4 regions of the Micromonospora sp. NPDC047620 genome follow, and region 2 is predicted to be linked to each of the others. Evidence: riboswitches for the same ligand, from Rfam matches in the RefSeq annotation. Region 2 holds a riboswitch; each other region holds the start of a gene.
What was found. A riboswitch is a leader RNA that binds a small molecule or an ion and turns the genes downstream of it on or off. The one in region 2 is predicted to bind cyclic di-AMP.
Positions count from the first base shown of each region.

Region 1: linked by a shared signal. The riboswitch ahead of ACGF5C_RS07345 (coiled-coil domain-containing protein) and the one ahead of ACGF5C_RS10490 (coiled-coil domain-containing protein) in region 2 are both predicted to bind cyclic di-AMP.
Region 3: linked by a shared signal. The riboswitch ahead of ACGF5C_RS12990 (NlpC/P60 family protein) and the one ahead of ACGF5C_RS10490 (coiled-coil domain-containing protein) in region 2 are both predicted to bind cyclic di-AMP.
Region 4: linked by a shared signal. The riboswitch ahead of ACGF5C_RS19810 (C39 family peptidase) and the one ahead of ACGF5C_RS10490 (coiled-coil domain-containing protein) in region 2 are both predicted to bind cyclic di-AMP.

Region 1 covers NZ_JBIDDG010000005.1:44,160-49,666, forward strand. The annotation lists gene ACGF5C_RS07325 (metal-sensitive transcriptional regulator) at 1-57, shown strand, start outside; gene ACGF5C_RS07330 (DUF305 domain-containing protein) at 111-740, opposite strand; gene ACGF5C_RS07335 (hypothetical protein) at 818-1,384, opposite strand; gene ACGF5C_RS07340 (YibE/F family protein) at 1,820-3,172, shown strand; cyclic di-AMP (ydaO/yuaA leader) riboswitch at 3,339-3,470, shown strand; gene ACGF5C_RS07345 (coiled-coil domain-containing protein) at 3,474-4,493, shown strand; gene ACGF5C_RS07350 (carbonic anhydrase) at 4,708-5,496, opposite strand.
Region 2 covers NZ_JBIDDG010000007.1:100,128-105,634, forward strand. The annotation lists gene ACGF5C_RS10465 (BON domain-containing protein) at 7-693, opposite strand; gene ACGF5C_RS10470 (hypothetical protein) at 870-1,277, opposite strand; gene ACGF5C_RS10475 (hypothetical protein) at 1,439-1,582, opposite strand; gene ACGF5C_RS10480 (STAS domain-containing protein) at 1,912-2,274, shown strand; gene ACGF5C_RS10485 (SRPBCC family protein) at 2,547-3,014, shown strand; gene ACGF5C_RS10490 (coiled-coil domain-containing protein) at 3,123-4,184, opposite strand; cyclic di-AMP (ydaO/yuaA leader) riboswitch at 4,198-4,329, opposite strand; gene ACGF5C_RS10495 (cation diffusion facilitator family transporter) at 4,483-5,400, opposite strand; gene ACGF5C_RS10500 (HelD family protein) at 5,493-5,507, opposite strand, start outside.
Region 3 covers NZ_JBIDDG010000009.1:73,997-79,503, forward strand. The annotation lists gene ACGF5C_RS12975 (zinc metalloprotease) at 266-1,249, shown strand; gene ACGF5C_RS12980 (pyridoxamine 5'-phosphate oxidase family protein) at 1,368-1,907, opposite strand; gene dcd (dCTP deaminase) at 1,986-2,564, shown strand; gene ACGF5C_RS12990 (NlpC/P60 family protein) at 2,636-3,676, opposite strand; cyclic di-AMP (ydaO/yuaA leader) riboswitch at 3,689-3,825, opposite strand; gene ACGF5C_RS12995 (N-acetylmuramoyl-L-alanine amidase) at 4,065-5,507, shown strand, end outside.
Region 4 covers NZ_JBIDDG010000015.1:25,210-30,716, forward strand. The annotation lists gene ACGF5C_RS19790 (polysaccharide pyruvyl transferase family protein) at 1-37, opposite strand, end outside; gene ACGF5C_RS19795 (acyltransferase family protein) at 298-1,566, shown strand; gene ACGF5C_RS19800 (hypothetical protein) at 1,754-2,212, shown strand; gene ACGF5C_RS19805 (hypothetical protein) at 2,429-3,187, shown strand; cyclic di-AMP (ydaO/yuaA leader) riboswitch at 3,475-3,616, shown strand; gene ACGF5C_RS19810 (C39 family peptidase) at 3,837-4,682, shown strand; gene ACGF5C_RS19815 (alpha/beta fold hydrolase) at 4,791-5,507, shown strand, end outside.

The DNA.
Region 1 (5,507 bases), on a different contig from region 2:
GACGAGATGGCCACCGAGATGATGGCCGCCGTCGGCCGCCTCATGAAGCGCGGCTGACCCGGCCGGCGGCGCCCCGGCGCCCCAGGGTGCGAGCGCCGGGGCGGCCCGGGTCAGAGCCGGCCGAGGATCTTCTCCATCGTGTCGATCTCGGCCTGCTGGGTGGTGACGATCTGCTGGGCCAGGGCCTTGGCCTCCGCGTTCACGCCCCGGGCCAGCTCGTCCCGGGCCATGGTGACGGCGCCCTCGTGGTGAGCGATCATCATGGTCAGGAACTGCCGGTCGAACTCCCGCCCGGAGGCCGCCGCCAGCTTCTTCATGTCGGCGTCGGACATCATGCCGGGCATGCCGTGGTCCATGTGCGGCGTCTCGGCGCCGGGCGACGGCACCGGCCGCCCCCAGGCCGACAACCAGCCGCTCATGGTGGCGATCTCGGGCGCCTGGGCGGCCTTGATCTCCCCGGCGAGCCGCTTGACCTCCGGGTCCGCCGCCCGCGTGGCGGCCAGCTCCGCCATCTCCACCGCCTGCCGGTGGTGCGGAATCATCATCTGGGCGAACATCGCGTCGGCGTCGCCGAAGGCGGCCGCGCCGGACGCGGTGGCCGCCGGCCCGCTGGTGGCGGGCGTGCCGTGCCCGGCGCCCGGGGACGAATGCCCGTCGCCGCCGCAGGCGGTCAGGACGAGGGCGGCGGTGACGGTGGCGCCGGCCAGGGCGGCACGGCGCGCGATGGTACGAGTGGTCACTTCTGGGCCTTTCGGTATCGGAACGTACGCAGCAGGACGGGGACGCGGACCGGCTGACCGGGCCGCGCCGGGGCGTCCTATCTGCGCAGCACCGAGACCGTGGCGAGCCGCAGGCCGACCGGCCGGGACGGCGGGGCACGGGGCGACCGGGCCGGCCCGCCCGACCCCTGGCCCGCCGGGCCGCCGGCGGGTACGCCGGCCAGCAGCAGCACGGCGAGCAGCAGCGGAGCGGCGAGCGCGCCCAGCACCGCCAGGCACACGCCCCACCAGGGCAGCTCGCCGCCCGACCCGCCGGACGGGAGGAACCGCTCGTGCGGGCAGTCGCCCGGGCAGCCCACCACGCCGGACAGCGCCGCCGGGACGACGTACGCGATGGCGGGGTCCTGACCGACCGGCGCGGCGGTGTCGTGACGGGGCAGCAGGGCGGTGACCTGACCGACCGGCGCGGCGGTGTCGTGACGGGGCAGCACCTGCGGCGCGCCGTCGTGCGCACCGGCCGCGGCGACGGGGTGCGCGGAAACCTCGGCGGGATGGCCCACGGCGTGCGAGCCGTGGCCGAGGGTGTGCATCGCGGCCAGGCCGAACAGCGTGCCGACGAGCAGCAGCAGCCGGGCCCATCGCCCCGCCGTCACTGTCGCCGCCACCCGCACACCGACCACGGTAGTCCCTGGGGCCGGCGCGTCCGGGGGCGACCGGCGCACCCGGCGGCGAATCCGCCCGGGACGAGACCACGGTGCCGGCCGCCACGGGACGGTCGACCGGGCGGTCCCCGGCAGTGACATGGTGGTGACCAGCGGTTGCCGGACCGGACGGCCCGCAGCCGACACCAGCCCTCACAACCTGCGGCCGGATGTCGGGATGGCTACCATTCGGCCGGTGGCCCTCCGCACTCCGCGCCGCCCGCGCCGCCGCCCCGACCGGGCGGCGGTATCGAGCGCCCGCGACCGGCCGGGCCGGGCCGTCGCGGTGCGCGACCGGCCCGCCACCCCAGGGCGATCCGCCGCGGCGGTCACCCGGGCACGCCGAACCGACCGGCCTGCCGGCACGTACCCCGCCCTGGATTCGTTGGGAGACACTCGATGGGCGCCGACCACACCCGTCCTGCACCGTCCGCCCCGCCGAGGGTACGACGGATCCTCGTCGCGACGGTGGTGCCCCTGTTCGTCGCCACCCTGATCGCGGCCCTGCTGCTCTGGCCGTGGGACGCCCCGGACGCCGCACCCGGCACCGATCCGCCCCGCCACCACGGCACGGTGACCCGGGTGGTGACCGAACCGTGCCCGCCCACCCCGGAGGCGCCGGAGGGCGCCCCGGACGCCGCGGAGGGCCCCTGCGGCACCGTGACCGTACGCGTCGACGACGGCCCCGACGCCGGCCAGCAGGTGGAGACGCCCGTACCGGCAGGGCCGGGGGCGCCGACGGTCGCGGTCGGCGACGAGATCATCCTGGTCCAGCTCACCGATCCCGCCGACCCCTCGACGAGCGCCTACAACATCGCCGAGCACCAGCGCGGCAAGCCGCTGCTCTGGCTGGTGGTGCTGTTCGCCGCCGCGATCGTCGCGTTCGGGCGGTGGCGGGGGCTCGCGGCGCTGGCCGGCCTGGCGGCGAGCTTCGCCATCCTGCTGACCTTCGTGCTGCCCGGCATCAGCGCCGGCAGCCCACCGCTGCTGGTCGCGGTCGTCGGCGCGGCACTGATCATGTTCGTGGTGCTCTACCTGACGCACGGGGTGACCGCGCAGACCTCGGTCGCCGTGCTCGGCACGCTGGGCAGCCTGGTGCTGACGGGCGTGCTCGGCACGATCGCCACCGCGGCGACCCACCTGACCGGGTTCGGCAGCGAGGACGCCACCACGTTGTCGATGTTCCAGGCCGACGTCGACCTGCACGGCCTGCTGCTGGCCGGGATCATCATCGGCTCGCTCGGCGTGCTCGACGACGTCACCGTGACGCAGGCCGCGACGGTCACCGAGCTGGCGCACGCCAACCCGGGGCTGTCCCGGATGCAGCTGTACCGGGCGGCCACCCGGGTCGGCCGCGCGCACATCGCCTCGACGGTGAACACCATCGTGCTGGCGTACGCCGGGGCCTCGCTGCCGGTGCTGCTCCTGCTGACCGCCGACTCCCGGGCGGTGAGCCAGATCCTGACCAGCGAGTTCCTGGCCCAGGAGATCGTCCGCAGCGCGGTCGCCACCCTGGGCCTGATCGCCGCCGTGCCGCTGACCACCGGGCTCGCGGCCGTGGTGACCACGGCCGGCCGGCGCGGCGGCGAGCCAGCCGACCGCGGCGCACCCCCGACCCCGCCGACCCCCCGGCCGGCGGCCGACCGATCCGAGGCGCTGGAGGCCCTCAGCGGGCCGCGCGCCGGAAACACCCCCTCCGCCGCCCCCGCCGGGTGGTCCGACCGAAACGGGAGCACGGACACCGCATGGTGAAACTCCTCAGCGTGACCGATCAGGGCGTCCCGCCTGATAAACGCGTCACTGGTCACCCTCCGCCGTTACGAAATAACGCATTTAGTCGGCATAGGGACGTAGATCCCCGGGAGGGCTCTCGGGTAACCTCGCTGCCGGTCACCGCCGAAGGCGCGCAGCGGCGCCTGCGGTGCCGCCGCCCAATCGCCGCCAGGCGAGCCGGGGACCCAGGTACATGGGGTGAATCCGCGACAGCGGTAGGGGCCACTTCCGCCCCGAACCCGTCAGCTAACCCGGTCGGCGGTCGACGGAAGGGAAAACTGTGACGGCACCCCTACGCCGCTGGTTGACACCTGTGGTGGCCGTGATCGCCGCCCTGGCCGTCTTCGCCGGGCCCCTCCCGGCGGCGGCCGCACCCACCCCACCGGCCCAACCCTCCGGCCACGGGGACGACGAGCCCAAGCTGCTCAACGACCTGATCGAGACGCGGAACCGCAGCTACGTCCAAGCCAAGGCGAAGCTCGCGAAGTCGAAGAAGCGCCAACTGGAACTGGCCCTGGAGGTCGACCGGGCGCAGGCCGACCTGGCCGCGCTGGCCCCACAGGTGAGCCAGATCGCCGCCCAGTCCTACCGGACCGGGCGGATCGGCGCGGTGTCGATGCTGCTGGACACCACCAGCCCCGACTCGTTCGTCAAGCGCGCCGCCGCCCTCGACGAGCTGAACCTGGTCAACTCCAAGAAGCTCGCCGAGGTGAACGCGGTCAAGAACCGCGCCGAGCAGGCCAAGCTGGCGCTCGACGCCGAGGTTCGCGAGCAGACGAAGCTGACCAACGAGATGGCCCGCGGCAAGCGCGAGGCGGAGAAGGCGCTCGCCCTGGTCGGCGGCAGGGGGCTGACTGGCGGCAAGGTGGTCGCCACCTCGCCGGTGGCCCGGATGGCACCGGGTCGTACCGCCGACGGCGACTGGAAGCCCCTGTCCTGCACCGAGAACGACCCCACCACCTCCGGCTGTATCACCGCGCGCACCCTGCACATGTACAAGGAGGTCAAACGGGCCGGCTTCAACCGCTTCGTCGGCTGTTACCGCTCCGGCGGGCCGTACGAACATCCGAAGGGCCGGGCCTGCGACTGGTCGCTGCAGAGGAGCGGCTTCTCCCCCTGGCACAACGACGACACCTACATGTACGGCAACAACCTGACCGCTTTCCTGGTCCGCAACGCCGACCGGCTCGGCATCTACTACGTGATCTGGAACCGGCAGATCTGGTTCCCGGCGACCGGCTGGAAGTCCTACAGCGGCCCGTCGAACCATACGGACCACGTGCACGTGTCGTTGCTCTGACGGCAGCCAACGACAGGGCCGCCTCGCGTCTGCGGGGCGGCCCTGTCGGCGTCTGTCGCCGTGTCGGCGTCCGTGGCCCTGCCGCGTCCATGGCCTGTGGTTGCCCGCGGCCCTGCCGGCGTCTGTGGCCTGTGGTTGCCCGCGGCCCTGCCGGCGTCTGTGGCTCTCGCCGCCGGGGCGTAGGGCGTCCGGGCCGGGCGAGCGCGGGAACCGGTCAGGCGAGGGCGGCGCTGGCGGCCGGCTGTGCCCCGTCGACCGCGCCCGGCCCGGTGGGCGCGGCGGCGATCTCCCGCGCCTCGCCGGTTGGCACGGCGGTGACCGCCCGCGCCTCGCCGGCGGCCAGCCGGTACGACATGCCCACGACGCCGCAGCGCCCGGCGGCCACCTCGGCGGCGAGCACGGCCGACCTGTCCAGCATCGCCTCGACCGTCTGCGCGATGTGGATGTCGACGATCCGGTCGATGTCGTCCACGCCCTCGGCGGCGGCGCGGCGCAGACTGGGCACCACGGCGTCCACCACGGCGCGCAGGTGCCCGGCCGGGGGCGTGCCGGTGGCGTCCGCCGTACGGGCCGCCTGGACGGCCCCGCAGGAGTCGTGCCCGAGGACCACCACCAGCGGCGTGCGCAGGACCGTCACGGCGTACTCGACGCTGCCCAGCACCTCGGGGCCGACCGTGTGCCCGGCGGTGCGCACCACGAAAAGGTCGCCGAGGCCGCGGTCGAAGATGATCTCCGCGGCGAGCCGGGAGTCGGAGCAGCCGACGATCACCGCGAACGGGTGCTGCCCGTCCGCGACCGCGGCACGGTGCCCGGCGTCCTGGTTGGGGTGGCGTGGGGTGCCGGTGACGAACCGGCGGTTGCCGGCCTGCAACTCGGCGAACGCCTGCTCCGGATCGCCCGGAGTGGGGAGCGCGTCCCGCACGGCGGTCGAGCCTCCCGGTGCCGGCTCCGACGACTTCCGCTCCGGGCCCGGCTGCGCGCCGGGGGATCCGGGACGACTCATCTCCCTCACCT
Region 2 (5,507 bases):
GGTGGCTCAGGCCAGCACGGGGGCGACCGCGATGTGGTTCTGCACCTCGCGGATGCCCGGGGCACACCAGGCGGTGCGTTCCACCTCCGCCCGCTCCGGCATCGAGTGGACCAGCCCGCCGAGCACCACCGTGTCGCCGTGCACCCGGACGGTGATCCGTTCCGCCTCGGTGGCCCGGTTGCGGGCCAGCGCGTCGACGATCCGGGCGGCCAGGGCGTGCCCGTCCGGCCGGGTGCCGGGGCGGACGGTGATGCCGTTGCTGACCCCGCGTACGCCGGTCAGCCGGGCCACCGCCCGTTCGGCGGCGCGGCGCTGGTACTCCCAGTCCACCTCGCCGTGCAGCGTCACCCAGCCCTGCGAGACCGTCACGTCGAGCTGCTCCAGCGGGACGAAGGCGTCCCACTCCAGCGCGTGCCCCGCCGCGGCGGCGATGTCCGGGTCGGCGCGTTCGGCGCCGGTGCCGATGCGTACCGCCAGGTCGTTGGCGACCGCCCGGACGCGGGCGACCCGGTGCGCCGCCCGTTCGGCGGCCCACTTCTTGGCGTAGCTGTCGACCCGACCGGTCAGCGTGACCACGCCCTCGGAGACGGTCACGCCGATCTCGTGCGGTCGCACCCGGGGTTCCCAGGTCAGCTCGTCGAGGACGGCGGACTGGATGTCCTGGTCGGTACGGGTGATCGTCTCGATGGCCATCTGTCACTCCTCACGGGATAGCTGCCTGTGCACACGGACCCGCCGGGACCGATCCTGGCGCGGGCGGGGGTGAGCGTCCCTCACCCGACCCGGGTGGCTGCCCGGGAGGTACGGCGCGGGCCCCGGCCGACCCAAGGGTCGACCGGGGCCCGCGTGTGCCCGTGGGTTGGGGCGAGTCAGCCGTCGAGGCCGACGGGGGAGTTGGGACGGTCCACGTCGACGAACTCGATGTCGTCCGCCGCCCGGTCGTCCCGGCTGCCGGCGGCCCGCGCGGCGGTGCCGGCGGCCCAACCGATTGCCGCGCCGACCAGCGCGGCGCCGATCAACAGCGTCCAGGGCAGCGCGGGGCGGCGGCCGGCGAGCGCGTCGAAGGCCAGGGTGGCCCGGCGGCGCGCCTCGTCCGCCGCTGAGCCCACCAGGTCGCCGGCCTCGTCGGCGAGGCCGGAACCGCCGCGGCGGGCCGACCGGGCGGTGTCGCGGACGCTGTCGCCCGCGGAGCTGACCGCCGAGACCAGGTTCTGCCACGCCTGGTCCGCGATCCGCTCGGGCTTGCTGCGGTGATCCAGCAGGTTGGTACCGAACATGGTGGGTTACCTCCTCGGGCCGAAGCCGGCGGCCACTTCGGACTTCGGCGTCTCACCGGCGCGTCATGGTTCGCTCGTTCCGCCTGTGCCCAACCGGACGCCTCCGCAAACCCTCGGCGACGCGGGGCGAGCCCGGTCACCGGCCGGGCCCTCGCCGTGCGTCAGCGGAGCGTGACCACCGCGGTCACGCCGCGCGCGAAGTCGTCGTCATCGTCGTCGTCATCGTCGCCGCCGCCGAAGCCGCAGGCCAGCACGAGGGCCAGCAACGCGCCGACACCGGCCAGCGCGGCGAGTCTCCTGATCATCGATCGTCCTTCCGTCGTGGCGTCCGCTCTCCGGGCCGATGCTAGGTGGGACGGGCAACCTGCGGGCGAATCGGGGCCGGCCACGCCAGGAAGTTCGGGTGCCGGGCGGTGCCGGCGGGAGACGGCTACCCTGGGTCGGCGACGCGTCAGCGGCAGCTGATCGTTGGGTGAACAAGAAATGAAAAGTCCGGATAAGTGCGACTTGGTGCGCCCTCATCCGCGAATTGCTCATCCCGAGGGGTGGCGACCGAGGCCGTCGGAGGAATACTCTCGGTCGCGGCCCGCGTACTGATGAGGCGCCCGTCGGACGGGCGAGTGGAGGTGCTCGCGTGAGCCTGTCGATCGTGAAGTCGGTTATGCCCGGTGGTGTCATCGAGATCGCCCCCCGGGGCGAGATCGACGTCGACACCGCATACGAGGTGCGCGAGGCGATCGCCGAGGTCCTGGCCAAGGGGCGCCCCAGCCGGATCGAGCTCAACATGAGGCTCGTCACCTTCATCGACTCCGTCGGCATCAGCGCGATGGTCGCCGGCTTCCAGACCGCCGAGGTGAGCGGCGTCAAGCTCGTCGTCACCGAGCCGAGCCGGTTCGTGCACCGGCAGCTCTGGGTGACCGGCCTGCTCGGCCTCTTCGGCGCCCCCGAGCCCTACTACGCCGGCGCGCCCGCCCCCGAGGTCCTCCCCGGCGCCTGACCCGCCGGCAGGGGCCCCGCCGGTGACCCGTCGGCGTCAGTCGTCGCCGAGGCCCGACAGGTCGACGTCGGACGCCTCGGTGACCGCGCGGATCGCCGTCACGGAGGCGTAGCCGCCGGCCAGCAGGGCCAGGCCGCTGCCCGGCTGCACCTGTCAACGACGGTAGTCGGGCGGGCGGGTCGACGGCCGGCATCCGCGCGCGGAGCGGCGCGCCGTTGCCAGCGCGCCGCCGGTGCGCGACGATCGGGCGACGGCGACGGTGGGGAGACGGCGTGCTCAGGCGGGATTCCTTCAGCTACACCGTCCAGGCGCGCTGCTCGCTCGCCGACGCCGCGGGGTTGCTCGCGGACCCGGCCCGGCAGCAGGACCTGCACCCGCTGATCGCCCGGGTCCGCCGGGTGTCGCCCCGTCGCGGCGCGCGGGCCAGCTACCTCATCACCGACCGGCTGGCCGTCGGGCCGCTGCGCCTGCCGGTCACCTACCGGGCCGACGTCCTGGTCGACGGGCCCGACGAGATCGTCACCGTGGCGCGGCAGTGGCCGGCCACCACGGTGCGCAACCGGACCCGACTGCGGGCCGAGCCGGACGGCGTCGTCCGGATCGACGTCGAGATCACCCTCACCGCGCCGGTCCCGCTCTTCGGCTACGCCTTCCGCCAGGCGCGCGCCGCCCACCTGGGGCTGGCGGCCCGGCTCGGCGTCGCCCTGGGCGGGCACCCGCCGGAGTCACCGCCCGCCTGAGCCGGGTATCGGCGACACGGCGACATGCCCGGCCGTCGGCCGGGGAGGTGGCGGGCGGGAAGGCCGTCGGCCCCGGTGACCCGCTCGCGGGTCACCGGGGCCGGGGCGTCAGTAGACCGACAGGTGCACGTGGTTGGTGTGGTCGCTGGACGGGTCGCCGTTGGCGCCGCTGTACGACTTCCATCCGCTGCTGGGCAGCCAGATCTGCCTGTACCAGATCACGTAGAGCACGGCGAGCCGGTCGCCGTTCTTGACGAAGTACGCCGCCAGGTTGTTGCCGTACGTCCTGTCGCCGCCGGTGGCGTCGCCGCCGAACCCGCTCTTCTGGGCCGCGAAGTCGCAGGCGCGACCCTTGGGGTGCTCCCCGGAGCCGCCGGGGCGGTAGCAGGAGACGTAGCGGGTGAAGCCGGCCGCCTTGGCCTGGTTGAGCGCGTGCAGGGTGCGCGGGGTGATGCAGCCGTTGGCGGGGGTGGGGTCGTTGACGCTGCACGACTCGGACGGCCAGGACCCGTCGGAGTTGCGCGGCGCCGGCTTCGCCGTCGCGGTGGAGCTGCCGCCCGGCCCGCCGCCGCTTGACTGCGACCGGTTGGCCACCGTCAGCGCCCGCTCCGCCTGGTCCTTGCGCTTGGCCATCAGCGTGACCTGCTTGCGCTGCTCCCGGATCTCGCCGTCCAGGGCGAGCTTGGTGCGGGCGGCCTGGTCGCGGGTCTCCTGGAGCTCGCGGAGCGCCCGGTCCTCGTTGGCGGCCACCGCGTCGAGGGCGGCGGCCCGGTCCATGAAGCCGTCCGGCGAGCTGCTGTTGAGCAGGGCGGACACCACCCCCAGCCGGCCGGTCCGGTAGGCCACCCCGGCGATCTCGCCGACCTTGGTGCTCCGCTCGGTCAGCTCGCTCTCGGTCGTCTTGAGCTGCGCGGCGAGCTGCTGCTGCCGCTTGACCGACGTGTCCAGCGCCCGCTTGGCGTCCAGGTAGCCCTTGCTGGCGGCTTCGAGCTGGGCCCGCAGGGCGGGCGTGCCGCCCTCCTGGTCCTGGCCGGGGGCCGCGGCGAGCAGGCCGGCCCGGGAGGCGGCCGCCGCGGGGGCGGTGGTGACCGGGGCGACCGCGGCGCCGAGGGCGAGCGTCACGGCGATCAGGGCCGCCAACCGGGCGGCGCGTCGTCGTACAGGTGCCATCACTGGCATACACGTGTCCTTCCGTCAGCCGCCGACCGGGTTAGCTGACGGGTTCGGGACGGAAGATCCCTACCGCTGACGCGGATGCACCCCACGAACATGGTTCCCCGGTTCGCCCCGCCGGGCGATTAGGCGGCGGCCACCGCCGGCACCGGTGGGTGCCGCCTGGCGGAGGCCGGAACCGAGCCTACCGGTGCCGGTGTGACTGGTGTAGCGCAGGTGACTGAGGGTGCCTGTCCGCTTACCGTCAAATCCGACATAAGTCAACAATACTCTCCCAGATTTAAGGCTGTGCTCATTACCACTCAACCGACCCGCAGGCCCCGGGAGACGCCCCCGGCTCGATCTGCAACGTCGCGTGCTCGATCTGGAAGTCCTCGTGCAGGGCCGTCCGGGCCGCGGTGAGCACCGCGCCGACCTCCGCGTCCGGCTCCATGGTCAGGTGTGCCGAGGCCACCTCCATCCCGGAGGTCAGCGTCCAGACGTGCAGGTCGTGCACCTCGGCCACGCCGGGCACGGCGGCCAGCCGGTCGTGCACCCTGGCGACCTCGAGGTGCTCCGGCGCGGCCTGCACCAGGATGCGCAGCGCGGCGCGCCCGAGCCGCCAGGTGCGGGGCAGGATGAACAGCCCGATCGCCACCGCGACCAGCGGGTCCGCCCACCACCAGTCGGTGACGGCGATCAGCAGGGCTGCGCCGATCACGCCGAGTGAGCCCAGCAGGTCGCCCAGCACCTCCAGGTACGCGCCCTGCATGTTGATGCTCTCCTTCGCCCCGGACCGCAGCAGGGCGAAGGCGGCCACGTTGGCGAGCAGGCCGAGCACGGCGACCGCGAGCATCGGGCCGGCGAGCACCTCCGGCGGGTCGCCGAACCGGCGTACGGCCTCGACGACCACGTAGACCGCGACGCCGGAGAGCAGCACGGCGTTGGCCAGGGCGGCCAGCACCTCCAGCCGGTAGAGGCCGAAGGTGCGCTGCGGGTCCGCGCCGGCGCGCCGGGTCGCGGTGATCGCCGCGAGCGCCATGCCGATGCCGAGCACGTCGGTGAACATGTGCCCGGCGTCGCTCAGCAGGGCCAGTGAGCCGGTGCGGAAGGCGGCCACCGCCTCCACCGCCATCAGGGCGCCGAGCAGCGCGAACGCCGCCCAGAGGCGGCCCCGGTGGCGGTGCGCGGCATTCGCGACCGACCCGTGGTGGTGGCCATGACCTGCACCCACGCGCCCACCTTCCGTCACCCGTCCGGACCCGGTTCAATCTATGCTCACATCGCAATATGTGCAAGTGACTGCCCGGCGGCGGCCGGGACGACTCAGCCGGTCGGGTC
Region 3 (5,507 bases), on a different contig from region 2:
GTCCGTTCGCGCCGTGGTCCGCACCGGCTGGCGGACCGGTACCCCAAGATCGACGCCACCGAGCCGCCGGGCGGCACGAGCCGCTACCGAGAATCACCGTTTCATCGCCAATTGTCGATCGCGAGTCGGCGCCGGCCAGGAAAAAGTTTCATCCCCGCAACATATGGCCGTTCTCAAATCCGTCGATCGGTTGTAACGTCTGCCCAACGTTTTCAGCCACGGCGTGACATACCCCCTGTCGCGCCGGCCAGAAAGAGGTGGGCCCATGGGACTCCGTCCCAACCTGCTGACCCGGCGTACGGCCGGCGTCGCGTCGACGACCCTCGCGCTGCTGCTCAGCACCGCCGCCGTGGGCGTCGTACCGGCCGCGTCGGCCTTCTCCGCCGCCCCGAGCGAGGTCTGCGTCGAGCCGGCCGACGTCCACTCGGACTCCCGCGTCAAGGCGGGCGGCGCGGCCAAGCACGAGCCGAACGAGCTGACCCTGGCGGAGACCCGCGAGCGCGAGGCCGACCTGGCCGCCGCCCTGCGCGAGCGCGCCCGGTTCCGCACCGGCGCCGGCGCCTCCATCACGGCCACCGTCACCGTCCCCGTCGTGGTGCACGTGATCCAGCGGGACGGCACCCGGGCCGGCGGCAACATCCCGGACTCGATGATCACCTCGCAGATCAACGTGCTGAACCAGTCCTACAGCGGGGCGACCGGCGGCGCGGCCACCGCGTTCAGCTTCCAGCTGCAGAAGATCAACCGGGTGACGAACCCCTCGTGGTACCCGATCGTGCAGGGCTCCTCGGCGGAGCGGTCGATGAAGACCTCGCTGCGCGAGGGCGGCAAGAACACCCTCAACGTCTACCTGGGCGAGCTGAGCGACAACCTGCTGGGCTGGGCGACCTTCCCGACCCGGAAGCTGAGCAGCATGGACGGCGTCGTCGTGCTGAGCGAGTCGCTGCCGGGCGGCACGGCCACCAATTACAACCAGGGCGACACCGGCACCCACGAGGTCGGCCACTGGCTGAACCTCTACCACACCTTCCAGGGCGGCTGCTCCGGCTCGGGTGACAGCGTCAGCGACACCGCGCCCGAGGCATCCCCGGCGTTCCAGTGCCCGACCGGCCGGGACACCTGCACCGCCCCGGGCCTCGACCCGATCACCAACTTCATGGACTACACCTACGACTCCTGCATGCACCAGTTCACCGCCGGGCAGGCCAGCCGCATGCTGACCGCCTGGAACGCGTACCGCGCGGCGTAGTTCCCCCGCACGACCGGTGCCGGCCCCGCTCGACGGGGCCGGCACCGTCGTTTTCGGGGTGGGGTGGGGGGCGGTGCGGTGCCCCGGACGGGGACGGCCCGGGGCGCCGCACCGCGTCTCAGGCGGCCGGGCGGGCGGCGAGGTTGCCGCCGCTCCCCGACCGCGTCTCGGGCACCGCGGCGGTCGCGCCGGGGTCGAGCCAGACCTGGACGGCGGGCCGGCCGTGCCCCTCGCCGGCGCCGCCTGCGACGCCCGGCTCCCGACGGGCGAGCATCGCCACGTCGACGGTGAACTCGAACAGCCGCCAGTCCACCTGCGGCGCGGCCCGGTGGCTGCGGGCCAGCCGGGCGACCCGGGCCGGGTCGGTGACCGGCCGGGCGTGGCCGGCGACGTAGGCCTCGTCGTCACTCTCCTCCGGCGGGAAGGAGTGCAGGGCGTAGCGGCCGTCGCGTTCCAGGTCGCGCCGCTTCGGCGAGTCGACCACGAAGCAGAAGAGCCCCTCGTCGGTGATCACCGGAGAGACGGGATGGACCCGGGGCCCGCCATCGGCGCGGACGGTGGCCAGGTAGCCGAAGCCCGGCCCGTACTGCTGCATGAGGGTGCGGATCCCGTCGGCGAGGCGGGGCTCGTCGGCGGCGAATTCGGACCAGGAAGCCATGCCGACATTCTATCGAACACGTGTACGAACAGGTAGTCCGACACGCAGGTCACGCACATCGCTCGCTAAGGTGGTGCGATGCTGCTCTCCGACCGCGATCTGGTCTCCGAGATCAAGACGGGCACGCTCGCGCTGGAGCCGTTCGAGCCCACGCTGGTGCAACCGTCCAGCATCGACGTACGCCTGGACAAGCTCTTCCGGGTCTTCAACAACCATCTCTACACCCACATCGACCCGGCGATGCAGCAGGACGACCTGACGTCGATGGTCGAGGTGCCCGAGGGCGAGCCGTTCGTGCTGCACCCGGGCGAGTTCGTGCTCGCCTCGACGCTGGAGGTGATCTCCCTCGGCGACCAGCTCGCCGGGCGGCTGGAGGGCAAGTCGAGCCTGGGACGGCTCGGCCTGCTCACCCACTCCACCGCGGGTTTCATCGACCCGGGCTTCTCCGGCCACGTGACGCTGGAGCTGTCCAACGTGGCCAACCTGCCCATCACCCTCTGGCCGGGCATGAAAATCGGTCAGCTCTGCATCTTCCGGCTCTCGTCGCCGGCCGAGCACCCGTACGGCTCGGCCGTCTACGGCTCGCGCTACCAGGGGCAGCGGGGACCGACCCCGAGCCGCTCCTGGCAGCACTGGCGCACCTGGCCGACCCGCTGACCCGACGGTCGCCTGTTAGGAAGGGGCCCTTCCTCTACCGAATGCGCTAGGAAGGGCCCCTTCCTTACACCTCAGCCCGGGCGGCCGTAACTGTGGATCGGGCCGTCGTCGACCTTCTTCATCTTGACCGGCACCCCGGCTCGGGAGGCGTGCACCACCCAGCCCCCGCCGACGTACATGCCGACGTGGTGCAGGTCGCTGTAGTAGAAGACCAAGTCTCCCGGGCGCAGCTCGCCCCGGGTGACGGTCGCGGTGACCCGGCGCTGCTGCGCGGCGTTGTGCGGCAGCGAGACCCCGGCCTTCGCCCAGGCGGCGAGCATCAGGCCCGAGCAGTCGTACGCGTTCGGGCCCTCGGCGCCCCAGACGTAGGGCTTGCCGATCTGGGCGCAGGCGAACTTGACCGCGGTGCCGGCCCCGCCACCCGGGTAGCTGGCCGGGCAGGGGGCGGGGCGCAGCGAACCGCCGCCGCCGCTGCCGTAGATCCGCAGCCGCAGCTTCTGCAACCGGTCGATCTCGGCGTTGATCTGCTTCTTCTTCGCGGCGAGCTGGGCCTCCGTCCGGCCGAGTTGGACGACCATCTCGTCGAGCGGGGCCTTCTTCTCGGCCAGCCGGTCGCGCAGCTCGGCGACCTGCCGCACGTCCTGCTGCTGGTGCTGGGCGAACCGGTCGAGCAGTTCGAGCTGGCCGACCATCTGGTCGGGCGAGCGGCTGCCCAGCAGGGCGTTGACGGCGGATACGTTCTCGCCCTTGTAGGCGCGGACGGCCAGCGCGCTGACCTCCTCCATCGCCTGCTCGACCTGCCGTTCCAAGGGCTTGATCTGCTTGGCGAGGGCGTCTGCCTGCCTGCGCTTGGCGGCCAGGTCCTGGCGGGTGGCGTTGTGCCGTTCGATGATCGGTTCGAGCTTGTTCCAGTCCTCGTCGATCTGGCGCTCGATCTCGGCGACCGTCGGTTCGGCGTGGGCCGCCGTGGCGCCGCCGGTCAGGACGACGGCGAACGCGGCCAGGGCGGCGAGGGCGGTGGTGCAGCGGTACCAGCGTGGGCGCGGCGCAGCCGTCGTCGGGCCGGCGGGTGCCGACCGTGCCGACGGTGGCCGCGGGGCATGGTGTGCCACCGGGCTCCGTACTCCTTCTTCCCGTACCGCCTACCGGGTTAGCTGACGGGTTCGGGCGGGAAGGGGACGCCCTACCGCAGGTGCTGCGGATTCACCCCGGGGTACCTGGGTCCCCGGCTCGCTCGGGAGCGACTCGGCGGTGTCGGACCGTTACCGCCCCGGATGGGCGGACTGTCGCCGGCCGACGAATGACCAGAGTAGAGACGGTCGTTATCGATCCGCAACCCATCGCGCCGTGACACACCGTATTCATGCGGGCGGTGGGAGCGCGCAACTCCGGGGGACGAAATTTTTCTTCTTCGGTAAGTGACGCATGGAAAGGTATTGACCGGAGGTGGCGCCCGGGGCGAAGGTGGCCCCACATTCGCCCGTCCGACCTGGGGGTCTGATGCACCTGTCAGCGACATCGAGGAGCAGACGCGTCCTGCTGGCCGCCGCCGTGGCGGCCGCCCTGGCGGCGACGCCGCTCACCGCCGCCGGAACCGCCGCCGCCGCGACGACGACCGACCGACAGCAGCAGTACGCCGCCGCGGCTGCGGAGTACGGCGTGCCGGAAAGCGTCCTGCTCGGAGTCTCCTACCTGCAGTCCCGCTGGGACACCAACGCCGGAACGCCGAGCACCAGCGGCGGCTTCGGACCGATGCACCTCACCGACGCGGAGTACGTCGCCGCGCTGCCCGGGGGCACCCACCACGACGAGGGCACCGAGGACCCGCGGGGCGACGACTCCCGCCCGTCCCTGGCCGAGGCGCACGAGCCGCCGGCTGCCCAGCCTCCCGCCGAAGCCTCGCTGCGGACGCTCGACGCCGCCGCCGGGCTGACCGGCGCCAGCGAGGAGGCGCTGCGCACGGACGTCACGGCCAACATCCGGGGCGGCGCGGCGCTGCTGGCCGCGTACCAGAAGGAGATCGGCGCCCCGGTCGGCGCCGACACGGACCCGGCGGCCTGGTACGGCGCGGTGGCCCGCTACTCGGGCGCGGACAGCGCCGACGCCGCGGCGGCCTTCGCCAACGAGGTGTACGCCACCATCGCCGCCGGCGACAGCCGGCTGACCGACGACGGGCAGCAGGTCACCCTCGCCGCCCGCGCGGTGCAGCCGGAACGCTCCTGGCTGGACCGGCTGGGCCTGCGCAAGGTCGCCCGGCCCGACGGGCTGGAGTGCCCCGACACGATCTCCTGCGAGTGGATCCCGGCGCCCTACGCGCAGTACGGCCCGACCGTGGGGGACTACGGCAACCACGACCTCGCCGACCGGCCGGCCCAGCAGAAGATCGAGTACATCGTCATCCACGACACCGAGGGCTACTTCGGGCCCAGCGTCAACCTGGTCAAGGACCCGAGGCGGGTGGGCTGGCACTACACCCTGCGCTCGGTGGACGGCCACATCGCCCAGCACATCAAGACCAAGAACGTCGGCTGGCACGCCGGCAACTGGTACGTGAACGCCAAGTCCATCGGCCTGGAGCACGAGGGCTTCGCGGGGCACGGCACCTGGTACACCGAGGCGATGTACCGCACCTCCGCCAAGCTGGTCCGCCACCTGGCGCTGCGGTACAACATCCCGCTGGACCGGCAGCACATCATCGGTCACGACAACGTCCCCGGCACCGTCGCCTCGACCGTGCGCGGCATGCACTGGGACCCGGGCCCGTACTGGGACTGGTCGCACTACTTCGACCTGCTCAAGGCGCCGTTCACGTCGACCGCCACGCCGCACACGGGGCTGGTCACCATCGACCCGGACTTCGCCACCAACCAGCCGCAGTTCACCGGCTGCAACCGGCAGCCGCCCGGCGTGCCGAACCCGCCCCCGCCGGCGGCTCCCTGCCCG
Region 4 (5,507 bases), on a different contig from region 2:
GGCCCTTCTTTGCCCGCATCAGGATCCGCTGGTGCATCCGTCCCCGCCTCTCGTCACCTCCGGGTCACGGAATATTAGGCCACCGGCCGACCCTGGCACAGACGCGCGTCACTCCGCCACGGGCAGGGACGGAACCGTCACGCGGTGGACGGGGACGCAGGGGGACATCCGGGGCGGCGGGTAGGGTGCCCGGCGGCGGCGCCGACCGGAGGCCGCCGCGGGCCGTCCTGCGCCGCCCGCCACCGCCGAGGAGGAGACGTACGTGCTGGTGACCCTGCGGACCGCCGGGCCGCCGGCATGACGGGGGCCGCGACCGTCGCGCCGGAGGCCCGGCCCGCGCCCCCGGCCGGTCGGCTGCCCTCGTTGACCGGGCTACGCTGGGTGGCGGCCCTGCTCGTCTTCGGCTTCCACGCCGGCACGATGGGGATCATCGCCGAGCCGGACCACCGGGCAGTGGTGAACTGGGTCTTCACCCTGGGCCTGTCCGGCGTGCAGTTCTTCTTCATCCTCAGCGGTTTCGTGCTGGTGTGGTCGGCCCGGCCGACCGACTCCCGCCGGGCGTTCTGGCGTCGCCGGATCGCCAAGATCTGGCCCAGCCACGTGGCGCTGTGGGCGCTCGCCCTGCTGGTCGCGGCCTGGTTCGCCGACCCGGTGGACCGCGTCGTCGCGGTGGAGAACCTCTTCCTGCTCCAGGCGTGGGATCCCCGGCCGGGCGCCTTCTACAGCATCAACACGGTCAGTTGGTCGCTGTCCTGCGAGTTCTTCTTCTACCTCTGCCTGCCGCTGGCGCTGCCGCTGCTCCGCCGGGCCCGGCCGTGGGCACTGTGGACCGTGGTCGTCGCGGTGCCGCTGCTGATCCTGGCGCTCTGGCCGGCCCAGGCCCTGGTGCCCGAGGAGAGCCGTTGGTGGTTCACCCAGATCTTCCCGCCCGTCCGGTCCCTGGAGTTCTGGATGGGCGTGGCCGCCGCCGAGCTGATGCGGCGCGGGCGGTGGCGGGGGCCGGGCCTGCCGGTGGCGAGCCTGGTCTTCGTGGCCACCTGGGTGGTCGCCGCGCAGTGGGTACGCGCCGAGCTGTGGGCGGCGTTGCTCTCCGTGGCGTACATCCTGGTCATCACCGCGGCGGCGGACGCGGACGTGCGCGGTCGGCGGTCGCCGTGGCGGTCCCGGCCGATGGTCTGGCTCGGCGAGGTCTCCTTCGCCTTCTACCTGGTGCACGTGCTGGTGATGGTGACCGTGCTCCGGCTCACCGGCGACTGGGGCGTCGGGTACCGCGGCTGGTGGGGGCTGGCCGCGGTGCTCGGTTTCCTGCTGGTCAACCTGGCCCTCGCCGGAGCGTTGCACCGCTTCGTCGAGACGCCGATGATGCGGCTGCTCGGCCCGCGCCGCCCGGCCCGGGCGACGCCGCCGGTCGAGGGTGTGGCCGCCGCGCGGCAGCGACAGCCGGCCGTGCCGGGGGAGCGGGGACGCGTCGTGCCGCACCCCCGGCACGCCGAGCCGGAGGCGGACCACCGGCCGGCGTACGTCGAGTCTCCTGCGACCGCCGGCCGGCCGCACCCCCGGGCGTAGGACGACCGCGTCCATTGGCACAGGTCGACCAACTGGAGCGGCTGGACTACCCGTCCACCCTGGTCCGTGCGGTCCGGGTGGACGGCAGGACGCGCAGGGCACCGGGCCGGAGGGTCGCCGGGACCGCCGCACACGGGACACGCCGAGCGGCGATGCGGACCGGCGGCATCGGCGGTAGCGTGGTCGCGTGCTTCCCGTCGCGCTCACCTGTCCCCTGTGGTGGGTGGCGCGGTGGGCCGCGCGGCTGCTGACCGGCCTCGCCGTCGCGGTCGCGTTCGCCGTCGGCGCCGGGTCCCTCCCCGCCGCCCCGGCCCAGGCCGGAGTGCCGTCGACCGACACCTGGGTGCCCCCGGCTCACGCCTGGGCGCCCCCGGCCCCGGCGCTCCCCGTCACGCTGGCACCCGCCGGCCCGCCCGTGGCCGTCGCCGACCACCGCGTCGTCGCCGTCGGCGCCGCCCCCGACCGGGCCGCCGCAGCCCCCGACCGGGCCGCCGCAGCCCCCGACTGGGCCGCCACCGGCCCCGGCCACCCCGCCGCTTCGGCCGACCCGGGCGCAGCCGCCGGGGCCGTCACCGTCGGCCCGGCCCCCGCGTCGGTCGGGCACACCCCGGTGACGGCCGGCCCCCGGGGCCCGCCGCACGTCTGATCCGCACCACCCCGCGGGGCACGCGCGCCCCGCGCGGGCCCGCCGTACGGCGCAGGAAGGGCTCCTTCCGCTACCGCAGGCGTTGACAAGGGTGCCCGTCCTCCGCTCTCCACCACCCGCACCCGTCCCGGCGGCGGGACGTGGCGCCACCGCGCCCCGCCACCCGGGCGCCGCGTGCGCCCCGCTGCCGCACTCGCTCCCCGTGAGGTGCCGACCATGGAGACCGTCGTCTACCAGTTCCTGATCGAGGTGCCGCGGGCCGCCGCCATCTGGTCCGCCCTGCTCCTGCTGGCCCTGACCGTGCTCGCCGTGCTGGTCGCCCGCCCCGAGCGGGTCCGTCCCGCCGATGAGCCGGTCGCCCCGCCCGCGGTCGACCCCGTGGCGGAGGCGGCCGACCTGCGCCGTTACGCCGAGGAGGTGGCCGTCGCGGCGGGCCGGGCCGCCCACGCCGCCCGGCGGTGGCGGGCCGACTGGCTCGCCGCCCAGGAGGAGGCCGACCGGGCCTGGCGGGCGTACGACGAGGCGGAGACCGCCGCCCGCCGCTTCACCGGGGCCGCCGCCCTGCCCGCCCCGCGCACCCCGCGCACGCCCGCCGAGTACGCCGCCCGCGAGCGCTGGCTGCACCACGCGGCGGTGGCGGCCCACTGGCGCGGCGACCTCTCCACCCGCCAACTCCGGGAGGTGTTCGGCCGCCGGGCCGGCTGGGATCCCCGCCGGCACCCGGTCGAGCAGGAGATCGCGCTGGCCCGGGCGGTACGCGACGCGAAGCGGGCCGACCACCGGGCCGCCGCCGAGCGGGAACGGTCGGCGTGGCGGGACGCCGACCTGGCCGCCGAGGCGGCGCGGGCCCTGGCCGGCGAGGCGTACGCCGCAGCGGTCCGGCTCCGGCCGGGCCGGCTCCCGGCGGCCCGGCCCGTGTCCGCCGGGCGTCGGCCCGCGCTCGCCGCGCGCTGGCGGCCCGCGCGGGCGGGCTGAACCGCCGGGCAATTTCGTGACGCCGGTCATAGCGGTGGCGAACCGGTCATCCGGCGCGGCCCGGCCGATTCCCGCCGACGATTCCGCGCCGATGTCCGCCGCTCGTCCGGTTGTCGACGCAAGGTGCGTCGGGAAACGGTCGTCCCATTGAGTCGCGTCAGTGCCGAACTGACCGCAAAAAAAGTCCCGCGATCAAGGTTTAAGCAGGTGGAAGCGGGTTGGCAGGGCGCGGGCCGGCCAGTAGTGTCGGCCCGTCCGGTGCGGTACCCGATCGCAAGAGGCGACGCCGCGCCGACCCGCCTAATCGTGAACAGGCGAGCCGGGGACCCAGTGCAACATCGGGGTGAATCCGTGGGCCACGGCCCGCGGTAGGGCGTTCTTCCCGCCCGAATCCGTCAGCTAACCCGGTCGGCGGCGTCGGAAGGAGTTCCATCCCCGTGCAGCACCCACCCGCCCCCCGGTCGTTCCGGCGCCTCCACGGCGCCGCGGTGCCCGCGCTCGCCCGGCCGCACGCCGCGAGCTGACCCACCGGTCACCGCCCGTCGCCCGGCATCCCGGGCGCATCCCCTGAGTGGTCCACCACCGCCGGACGCCGTCCGCGCGGTCGGTCCCCCCTGCGCGGACCGGCGGCCGCTCACCCCCCGAGCCCGTGGAGGAAACCGTGAAGCACCACCTCAAGCGACAGCTCCGTCGCCTCACGTCCGAGCGTCCGTACCAGGTGGCCGCCGCGTCGGCCGCGGCGCTCGTGCTCGCGTCGGGCACCGGCGCGCTGCTGGCCGGCGCCGACGAGGCACCCGCCGCCGCACAGGCCCCGGTGGCCGTGAGCGAGCTGCGGGACGGCAGCGTCGCCTCGCGTGGCGACGCCCGCGTCGCGACCGCCCCGTCGACCGGCGCCCCGGCCGCGTCCAGCGCCGCTCCGTCGGCCAGCGCCACCAGCGCCGCCCCGAACCCCGACCTGACCCGCAAGCCGGAGCCGCCGAAGCCACCGAAGGCGAAGTCCCTGGACTACGACTACCAGGCCCAGACCACCTTCTACAACTGCGGTCCGGCCGCCGTCCGGCACGCCCTCAGCGCCGCCGGCATCGCGCGCAGCCAGGACGCCCTCGGCGCCCAGCTGGGCACCGACGAGATGGGCACCGACTCGGCCGAGGACACCACCCGGGTGCTGAACGCGACGGTGAAGGGTGACCCGTACCGGACCCGGATGATCCCGGGCGGTGCCGCGACCCCGGCGCAGATGGACCAGCTCCAGGCCGACGTGGTCGCCGCCATCACGGACGGGCGGGGCGTCGTGGTGAACGTCGCCGGCAGCGCCACGGACACCGACGGCGGCTGGCACTCGTTCCCCGGCGGCCACTACATCGCCGTCGTGGGCTACCAGGACGAGGGCCGGCTGGTGAAGATCGCCGACTCGGCGAACCCGGCGACCGCGTCGTACTGGATGTCCACCATCGCCCTGGCGAACTGGGCCGCCACCCGCGGCTACTCCGCCTGAGAAAGACACCCGTCGGGCGTCGACTCCCCACCCCGGGAGTCGGCGCCCGATGTCGTCTCCGGGTCACGGCCCTCGCCGGGGCGTACGGCGGGTGGCACACTGCGGCCTATGGTCGACGAATCGGGTGACCGGGACGGCCGGCGCGTCCTGCTGCTGCTGCACGGCATGGGCGCGACCGGGGACGTGTGGCTGCCCTGGGCGCCGTTGCTGGAGCGCCGGTGGACGGGGCGGTGGCTGGCGCCGGACCTCGCCGGCCACGGCTGGTCGCCGCCGCTGCCGGCGTACTCGTTCGCCGGGCTGGCCGACCGGATCGCCGCGGGGCTCGCGGCGGGGGACCGGCTCGTCGTGCTGGGGCACTCCCTCGGCGGCGTGGTCGGGCTGGCGCTGGCCGCCCGCCGCGCCGGGCTGCCGGTCGACGCCGTGGTCGGGCTCGGCATCAAGGCCGTCTGGTCCCCGGCCGAGCTGGCGAAGGCCGGGGAGCTGGCCGCCCGGCCGGTGACCTGGTTCGCCAGCCGGGACGAGGCGGCCCGCCGGTACCTGCGGGTGGCCGGCCTGACCGGGCTCTTCGCGCCGGACCACCCCGTGGTCGAGGCCGGGCTGCGGCAGGTCGACGGCCGCTGGCGGCTGGCGATGGACCCCGCCGCGTTCGGGGTGGGGGAGCCGGACCTGCCGACCCTGCTGGCGGCGACGGACGTGCCGGTGCTGCTGGCCCGCGGCGAGCACGACCCCATGGTCACCGACGCCCAGCTCAAGGAGCTGGGCGTGCCGGTCGCCACCCTGCCCGGCCTGGGCCACAACGCCCACGTCGAGGCCCCCGAGGCCGTC